Cystobacter fuscus: one gene and its partner. The protein of the gene in region 1 interacts with the protein of each later gene in a pairwise test. Links are inferred from orthologs where the notes say so. Each region holds a gene or a part of one and is shown on either strand. Other genes may lie near its edges.

Evidence for each region. Proteins that work in one complex are often made in the same cells at the same time.
Region 2: the proteins of CYFUS_RS06965 (region 1) and glnD interact in binary tests that used the Escherichia coli proteins (3 or more experiments, as listed by UniProt). The link is inferred for Cystobacter fuscus from one-to-one orthologs.

The regions. Positions count from the first base shown.
Region 1 is NZ_CP022098.1:1,665,855-1,669,886, forward strand. What follows is about bases 421-3,420. They hold CYFUS_RS06965 (P-II family nitrogen regulator), read right to left. Parts: upstream 2,095-3,420; coding sequence 1,747-2,094; downstream 421-1,746. Other genes in these bases: CYFUS_RS06960 (hypothetical protein), read right to left, coding at 421-1,750; CYFUS_RS06970 (bifunctional glycosyltransferase/class I SAM-dependent methyltransferase), read right to left, coding at 2,091-3,420. Also shown: more of CYFUS_RS06960, read right to left, coding at 161-420; more of CYFUS_RS06970, read right to left, coding at 3,421-3,443; CYFUS_RS06975 (DUF418 domain-containing protein), read right to left, coding at 3,574-4,032. UniProt on the Escherichia coli protein: P-II indirectly controls the transcription of the glutamine synthetase gene (glnA). P-II prevents NR-II-catalyzed conversion of NR-I to NR-I-phosphate, the transcriptional activator of GlnA. When P-II is uridylylated to P-II-UMP, these events are reversed.
Region 2 is NZ_CP022098.1:5,956,068-5,960,356, forward strand. The notes cover bases 429-3,685. They hold glnD ([protein-PII] uridylyltransferase), read left to right. Parts: upstream 429-797; coding sequence 798-3,485; downstream 3,486-3,685. Other genes in these bases: CYFUS_RS50840 (type VI immunity family protein), read left to right, coding at 429-535. Also shown: more of CYFUS_RS50840, read left to right, coding at 1-428; CYFUS_RS24215 (general stress protein), read left to right, coding at 3,886-4,289.

The sequences.
Region 1 (4,032 bases):
CGGGCGTCAGCCCGGCGCGATGTGTTGATGTCAACTCATCGGGCCGGAGATGGCCAGGGAGAAACCCACCCTCTTCCTGGGTTTCCCCGGTGGCCGTGGAGGCGGCGTGCCGGTGGGGCGGAGGCTTCCCCGTTCCCCCGGCGCGGACGTTCATGGAGGGTCAAAACGACAGCGTCCGGCCGGGGGGAACGAGCCACACCTTCTCCAGGAGGTTCACCGCGCCCTGGTCTGGGGCGTCATGCCGCACGGTGACGGCCTGGAAGCCGAGCAGCACGGCGAAGGCCGCCAGCCCTGCGAGCAGGGGAGCACGTCCGGGCCGCTCCCCGATCGAGGCCAGACGAACGAAGACCCAGAGTGCCACGCCGAGCAGCACGAGTCCCAGGGCGAGGCCCGCCACCGGGTTGGGCAGGCCGAGCAGGTTCAGCACGTTCGGGGGCACGTAGCCCGCCCGGAGCAGCGGCATGGCCAGTCCGAGCACCGCGTTGGAGACGTCGTCCGGGACGTAGTTGACGAAGGTGGCCAGTCCCGTGAACACGATGGAGGCGGTGCACAGCGCGGCGGCGACGCCCGCCCAGGCCTTCCGTTGCGCACTCCGCGCGCGCTCCAGCAGCAGGCCCACGGGCAGCAGGAGGAAGGGCACGAGTCCCGTCAGGTGACGGGGGCCCGTCGTCCAGCCCCAGGAGTCATACGAGAAGGAGGACGTGAAGTAGGTGTACCCGAGCAGCAGTGCCACCGTGAGCCACAGGTGCGCCCGCATCTCGGGGCGGGTGCGCGCCTCGCGTCCGAGCACGCCCAGTCCGGGCAGCGCGAGCAGCAGGAAGGGCGACAGGGTGAACAAGCCCCGGAGCGGGGAGAAGAAGGAGAGGGCGAAGGCGCGCGGATCCGGGTAGCGGATGCCGAGGAAGCCCCCCAGGTGCCAGGGTTGGTAGGCCGCGTCGTTGAGGTGTTTGTACCCCGTCTCGAGCGGATGTCCGAAGGCCGCCTGGTGGTAGAGCATCAACCCCACCACGAACGGCAGGGCCCCGAGCACGGTGAGTCCGGCGCCCTGGAGCAACCGGCGCGCGCGCGCCCGTGGGGGCTCCTCGCGCCAGAGCACGCTCAGCGCGGCGTACAGCACCAGGCCCAGCACGCCCAGGCCTCCGGTGTACTCGGCGGCCAGCGTGGCGCCCGCGCAGGCTCCCGCCACGAGGTAGCCCCACGGCTTCCACTCGTCGCGCGCCACCCGCCATAGCGCGTAGAAGCCGCCGAAGAGCAGCACCGCGGTCGTCTGATGGCTCATGAAGAGCAGCGAGTAGCTGAACGCCAGCGAGCCCAGTCCGTAGGTGACCGTCACCGCGTCGGCCACGCCGGCGGACACGTAGGCCCCGAGGAAGCGGCGCACGAGCCCCAGCAGGAGCAGCGTGGGCAGCACCGTGAGCAGCAGCCGGCTGAAGAAGACGAGGGGCACCTCGCCCACGGCGCGGAGCGTGCCTCCACCCGCCGCGCGCAGCACGCCGTAGACCGGCACCGCGGCGAAGGACAGCAGTGGCGCCTTGGACGGGTAGTACTTCCCGTCCTTCACCGACAGGTCGCCCACGTAGCCGAAGTCACGCAGCGCCCGGTTGATGTCGAGCGTGCCGTACTCCACCAGGGCGCGTGTCTGCCACAACCGGCACAGCTCGTTGGGCGAGCGCAGGCCGGGGTGGTACGGGAAGAGCAGTACGTACAGCGCCACCAGCGCCGCCAGGACCGCTCGGGACGGGACGCTCACAGCGCGTCGCTGCCGCGTTCCCCCGTGCGGATGCGCACGGCCTCGTCCACGGGGATGACGAAGATCTTCCCGTCGCCGATCTTCCCTTCCGTGCCGGAGCGCGCCGCGCGCACGATGGCGTCCACCACGCGCTCGGCCAGGTCGTCGTCCACCACCACTTCCACCTTCACCTTGGGCAGGAAGTCCACCACGTACTCGGCGCCCTTGTAGAGCTCCGTGTGGCCCTTCTGCCGGCCGAACCCCTTCACTTCCACCGCGGTGAGGCCGTGCACTCCCACCTCGTGCAGCGCGTCCTTCACGTCGTCGAGCTTGAACGGCTTGATGATGGCTTCGATCTTCTTCATTGCGCACCTCCCGTGGCCCGCGCCACGGCGAAGAGGCTCATTCCCACGGGCAGCTTCACCCGGCTCTCTGCCTTGGCGAACAGCGGGGCGAACCGATCATAGACCTTGAGCTGCAACTTGGGCACCGAACGACGACGCATTACCCGGCTGTTCATGAACCAGCCGGGAACACCCACCAGGTTCATCCACTCCAACGTCTCCACCTCGAAGCCGTTGCCCTCCAGCACCTGGATCAGCCCCTCCTTCGTGTACCGGCGGTGGTGGCCCACCGCCTCGTCGATGGTGCCGAAGAGTTGCGGCAGCGCCGGCACGAGCACCAGCACGCGGCCTCCCGGCGGGAGGATCTGCCGGAAGCGGCGCACCGCCGAGGCGTCGTCGGGGATGTGCTCCAGCACGTTGGACAGCACGATGGTGTCCAGCCGCTCGGCCTTCAACGCCTCCCAGTCGGCCAGCGCCACGTCCGACAGGTAGGGCCGGACATGGGGGCGGCCCCGGAACTTGTTCTTCAGCCGGTCCACGTAGAAGCGGTCCACCTCGAGCGCGATGAGCAGCTCCAGCCCCGGCTCCAGCTTCTCGGTGATGGTGCCGATGCCCGAGCCGATCTCCAGCACTCGCCGGCCCAGGTGCTCGCGGAAGCGCTGGCCGAGCCACGCGTTGTAGTTGCTGGCGCCGTCCATGCGCTCGAGCGTGGTGTAGCCCTCGTGCTGGTTGTCCGCGTCGTCGCGCACCGTGGCGTAGCGCACGAGCGTGCGCAGCCGCGACCACTGGGACGCCAGGGGCTGGTGCGGCGGCGTGTCCAACCCCACCGGCACCTCCGCCAGCCGGTAGAGCTGCGCCGCCAGCTTCACCACGATCTCCGCGTCCACCGCGTCGTCGTCGCTGGTGAGCGCCACGGACTTGAGCGCCTCGGTGCGGAAGGCGCGCTGGCCACAGAGGGGATCCGCGAGCGGCACGTCGGTGACGAAGCGGGTGACCTGGCCCAGCGCCCGGTCCGCCAGCACGCTCGCGCCCATCCTCGTGCCCGCGCGGTTGCCGAACACCGCGTCCGCCCGATCCTCCTGGATGGGACGGCACAGCGTCTCGCAGGACTCCAGCGAGTAGGCCCCATCCGCGTCCTGGAGCACCGTGATGCCGCCCTTGACCCGGTCCAGCGCCGTCCGGATGGCCACTCCCTTGCCGGCCACGCCCGGGATGACCTGCACGTTGGGGGCGTGCGGCGCGTCCAGGGGGCCGTCTCCCACGAGGATGACCTCGGTCTCGTTCCGTTGGGCGAGCGCCCGCGCGAAGCGCGACGCGGCCGGAGCGGACTGGGGGGTATAGGGGATGACGATCGATACGGAGAGGCTCACGGCTCCGTGCCTATCACACCCCCGGCTTCCGCGTGGGGCGGGACGCACTCTTCGGAAAAGCGACATCCGAGGCCGCCTGGTTTCACGGCGGCTCCTGTCCCATGAGGGGGGACGGTAGGTCGCGGCCTTCTCAAGGGCTGGGAGCCACCACGCCCTTGTCCTGGCGGAAGGGCTGGGCCTTGCCGTACGTCAGCGAGCGCCACAGCCACTCGGCCGGACCGAAGCGGAAGCGGGCGAGCCACGCATGGCTGAAGGCCACCTGCACCGCGAAGACGGTCAGGGTGAGTGCGATGCTCGCCGCGGGGCCCACCCGGCCCATGAGTCCCAGGCCGAAGCCGTAGTACATCAGGAGGCCGAGCACGCTCTGGCCGAGGTAGTTCGTCAGGGCCATACGGCCCACGGGGGCGAGCACCCGCAGCCGTCGCCGCCACCCCTCGCGCTGGAAGAGGAGCACCAGGCCCGAGGCATAGAAGGCGGCGAGTCCCAGCTCGCCGAGCTGGCGCACCGGGCGCAGGTAGTACTGGGACAGCCCCTGCGAATCCAGCAGCTTCTGGCGGAGCAGGTACTGCGCCCCGAGCGTGGCGATCGT
Region 2 (4,289 bases), 4.3 Mb from region 1 along the record:
AAGCGTCCTGTATGTGCGACTCCCCACGGAGTTCCTGGAGGAACGAGGCGCGGACCGGGTCCGTGCCTTGGCCCTCGATCTGGCCGCGGAACTCCCCTTCAACTCGGGGTATGTGGACTTCGTCCTCTGTTCGGACGGCTTTCGTTCTGGCGAGGCCCTCAAACTCATCCGGCCGCGCTACCCGGGAGTGCACCTCGCCGTGAGCAGGGCGAGACTTCGCATGAACACCTGGGTGGACGGGGTGCACTGGATGAACTTCCTCGGGGAGCCCGTGCTCGGGAAGATCGGCGGCATGCCCGGTCTGCGCGCGCACCTGGCACTCCCGGGTATCTCCCTCCAGGAGATGAGCGGAGACCGGGTGCTCATCACCCTGGGAGAGCAACCGGAGGTCGGAGACGTGGAGGCGGGCCAGACGCTCCCCCTGCACCGCGCGCTCGCCCGGCTCCTCCAACCCCACCTGTATCACAGTGACCTGGATGACCTCTACCCGACCACCGAGGAACTACTCCGCTGGGAGCGCCGCTTCCTGGACTGATCCTGGGCGTTCACCAGCGGGGAGCGGATAGCGCCCCCCGGAAGATTGCGCGTTCCGGTTTCTCGGCCGGGCAGGCCGCTGGACTTCACTTCGGCTGGCGTCGGGCTCACGCCCATCCTCAGCACGCAAGTCGCATCGGTGTTCCGCGCATCTCAGGAGGGCGGTTCGACGAGGTCTGAACGCCCAGGGGCATCTGACGCTTGGGGCCAGGCCCGGACCTGAGCGATGGTGGACGGGACGACCGACCGGTTCCGAGCCCTCCATGAGCGTCCCGCCCATCCCGTCTCCCCCCGCGGCCACCCACCACGAGACCTTTGGCTCGCTCCCGGTGTTTCCCTCCGGTGGCCCCGCGGATCGTCTGCCCCGGGCCCGGGAGTACCTGCGCGAGGCTTCCTCCCGCGTCGAGGCCTTCCATCGCGGCGGCGCCGCCGGCCTGTCCACCAGCCGCCTTCTCGCCGCCACCACCGACGCGCTCGTCCAGGGCCTCTTCTCCGAGCTGTCCGCCGAGCTCAATGCCCCTCCGGGCCTCGCCCTCGTGTCCCTCGGCTCCTACGGCCGCCGCGAGCTGTCCCCCCACTCGGACCTGGATCTGCTCCTCCTGCGCCCCCCGGGTGTCCCCGAGGCCGCCGCCGCGCCGCTCGCTCGCGCCTTCCCCACGCTCCTGTGGGACTTGAAGCGCGCCGTCGGCTGGAGCGCCCGCTCGCCCGACGAATGCATCCGCGCCGCCGACGGCGACCAGACCATCCGCACCGCGATGCTCGACGCGCGCTTCCTCACCGGCGACGCCGCCACCTTCGCGCTCTTCACCCAGAACGTCCTGCCCCGGCTGCTCACCCACCGCGCTGACGCCTACATCCAGGAGAAGGCCCAGGAGCTGCGCGCCCGCCGCGAGAAGTTCGGCGACTCCGTCTTCCTGCTCGAGCCCAACCTCAAGCAGGGGGAGGGGGGCCTGCGCGATCTGGAGACGGCCCTGTGGATCGCCCGGGTGCGCTTCCACACGCGCGGCCTCACCGGTCTGCTTCAGCAGTCCATCCTCCCGGGCCCGGAGGTGGCGCGCCTCAAGGCCGCGCGCGACTTCCTGCTTCGCATCCGCCACCACCTGCACTTCCTGCGCGGACGCAAGGAAGACCGGCTCACGTTCGACTTGCAGGAGGAGGTGGCGCGCTTCCTCGGCTACCAGCAGGGGCCCGTGCTGCCCGTGGAATCCTTCATGCGCGATGACTACCTCGCCGCCAGCGCCATCCGCCAGGCCGCCGACGCGCTCATCGCCCGCTGCGAGGAGCTGAGCGCCGCGCGCCGCGTCTCCTTGCTCCCGGGGCGCCGGCTGGGTCCCTTCCGCGTCTTCCACGGCAAGCTCACCGTGTCCGACCCCGCGCTGTTCACCCGCGAGCCCGCCTCGATGCTCGACTTCGTGCGCACCGCCGAGGAGCACGGCCTGACGCTCTACTCGTGGGCCCGGGGGCAGGCGGTGCAGGCCCTGCCCGCGCTGGAGGCCGCCCGCGCCACGCCCGCCGTCACCGCCGCCTTCAAGGCCCTCTTCGCCCGGCCCGGCACCCGGGGCGAGCTCCTCTTCGAGCTGCATGACATGGGGCTGCTCGGCGCGGTGGTGCCCGAGTTCGGCCGCGTCACCGCCCACCACCAGCACGACCTGTACCATGTGTACACCGTCGACGTGCACACGCTCTTCGCCGTGCGCCGCCTCTACACCCTGCGCGCTGGAGACCTGGTGGCGCAGGAGCCCGAGCTGTCGCGCGAGATGCGCGAGCTGTCGGACCCGCTCCCGCTCTACCTGGGCATGCTCCTGCACGACGCGGGCAAGGGCATGGGGGGAGACCACTCGGAGAAGGGCCGCCTGTTGATGGTGGCGCTCGGCGAGCGGCTGGGCCTCACCGCGCGCCAGCGCGAGGTGGCCGAGTTCCTCGTGAAGGAGCACCTGGCGATGAGCCACACCGCGCAGCGCCGCGACCTGAGCGATCCGGCGCTCATCGCCGACTTCGCCCAGCGGGTGGGGGACGTGGAGAAGCTCACCTGTCTCTACCTGCTCACCTGGGCGGACATCAGCTCGGTGGGGCCGCGCATGTGGACGGCGTGGAAGGGGCAACTGCTGCGCGAGCTGTATGACAAGACGCGCGCGCACCTGGTGGGCCGGAGCGCGCCCACCGGTGGTCCGCTCGTGCGCGAGCGCTTCCTCGCGCGCTGGGCCCGCGTGCTCGGCGAGGCGCGGGCACTCGAGCTGGAAGGCAGCCTCCCCGAGCGCTACTTCCTCGGGACGGATCCCTCGCGCGCCACACTCCATGGCCGGCTGCTCGCCCGGGCCGCGCGCCAGCCCCTGGCCGCCGCCCTGCGCCACCACCCGGACGCGGGCTCCAGCGAGCTCACCCTCGCGGCCCGGGACAGACCGGGTCTGCTCGCGTTGCTCGCCGGCGTGCTGTCCGCCCACCGCATCGACATCCTCTCCGCGCGCATCGTCTCCACCTCGGACGGGCTGGCGCTGGACGTGTTCGACGTGCGGCCTCCCCAGGGACAGCGCCTGGAGCGCTCGCGCTGGCGTCAGGCCCGGGCGGACCTCCTGCGGATCCTCACGGGCGCGGCCCCCATCGAGGAGGTGCTGCGCCGGCGCCGCGCGGGCGCGCTGCCGCAGCGGCACCTGCCCCCCGTGGCGCCCCGGGTGACGGTGGACAACCGCGCCTCGCGGGACTTCACCGTGGTGGATGTGCTGGCGCGCGATCGCGTGGGCCTGCTGCACGCCATCGCCTCGGCCCTCACGCGCTCGGGAGCGAGCATCGCCCTGGCCAAGGTGTCCACCGAGGCCCACCGCGCCATGGACTCGTTCTACGTCACGCGCGAGGGCGCCCGGGTGGAAGGCGCGGGAGGGGAGGCGGCCCTCGTGGACGCCATCACCGCCGCCCTGGAGGCCCTGGAGCACGAGGGCTCCGCCCCGCGGCACTGAACGTCCCCGGACGGCTCCTGGTGCCCGTGGCGGACGGGAAGGCGAGCCCTCTCCAGGCCGCCCGCCCGAGGATCCGGATTCCAAGCCAGAGCTCGCCGGGGCCGTTACCCCTCACGTGATCGCCCACCCGCAGGGTGCCGGGGTGGGAGATCTATCGGGAATCCACAACGCGGGCTGGTGTGTTCTCAACATTGAAGCGTCCAGGCGGACAGGCCGTAGTCTGGCGTGCATGGAGGGCTTTTGAGCATAAGTAACTGAAATCATTGGGGTTTCAGATGCATCCCACCAGTTGTGAACGGCTGGCGGAGTACAGAGCTTGCTTGCATCGGGGCGCCTCCGTCCCAAGTTTTCAAGCAAGGGGCACCCTCGTGGGGACGGGGCAACGCAGGAGGAGAAGGACATGCAACAGGACAAGGACAACAAGGGCAGCATGACGGTGGCTGAGGCGGGGCGTAAGGGCGGAGAGACCGTGCGCAACGAGCGAGGTCGCGAGTTCTACGAGACCATCGGCCGCAAGGGCGGCGCGACGGTGAAGGCCGAGCGCGGCCGTTCGTTCTACGAGGAGATCGGCCGCAAGGGCGGCGAGACGGTGAAGGCCGAGCGTGGCGCCAAGTTCTACGAGGAGATTGGCAAGAAGGGCGGAGACCGGGTGAAGGCCACGCGGGGACCGAACTTCTACGAGGAGATCGGCCGCAAGGGTGGGCAGAAGGTGAAGAAGCTCATCGAGGAGGGCAAGCGCGCGGCGCGAGCGCTGCAGGAGGCCCAGGCGGGCGCGGCGGCGGCTCCGGCGGCTCCAGCGGCTCC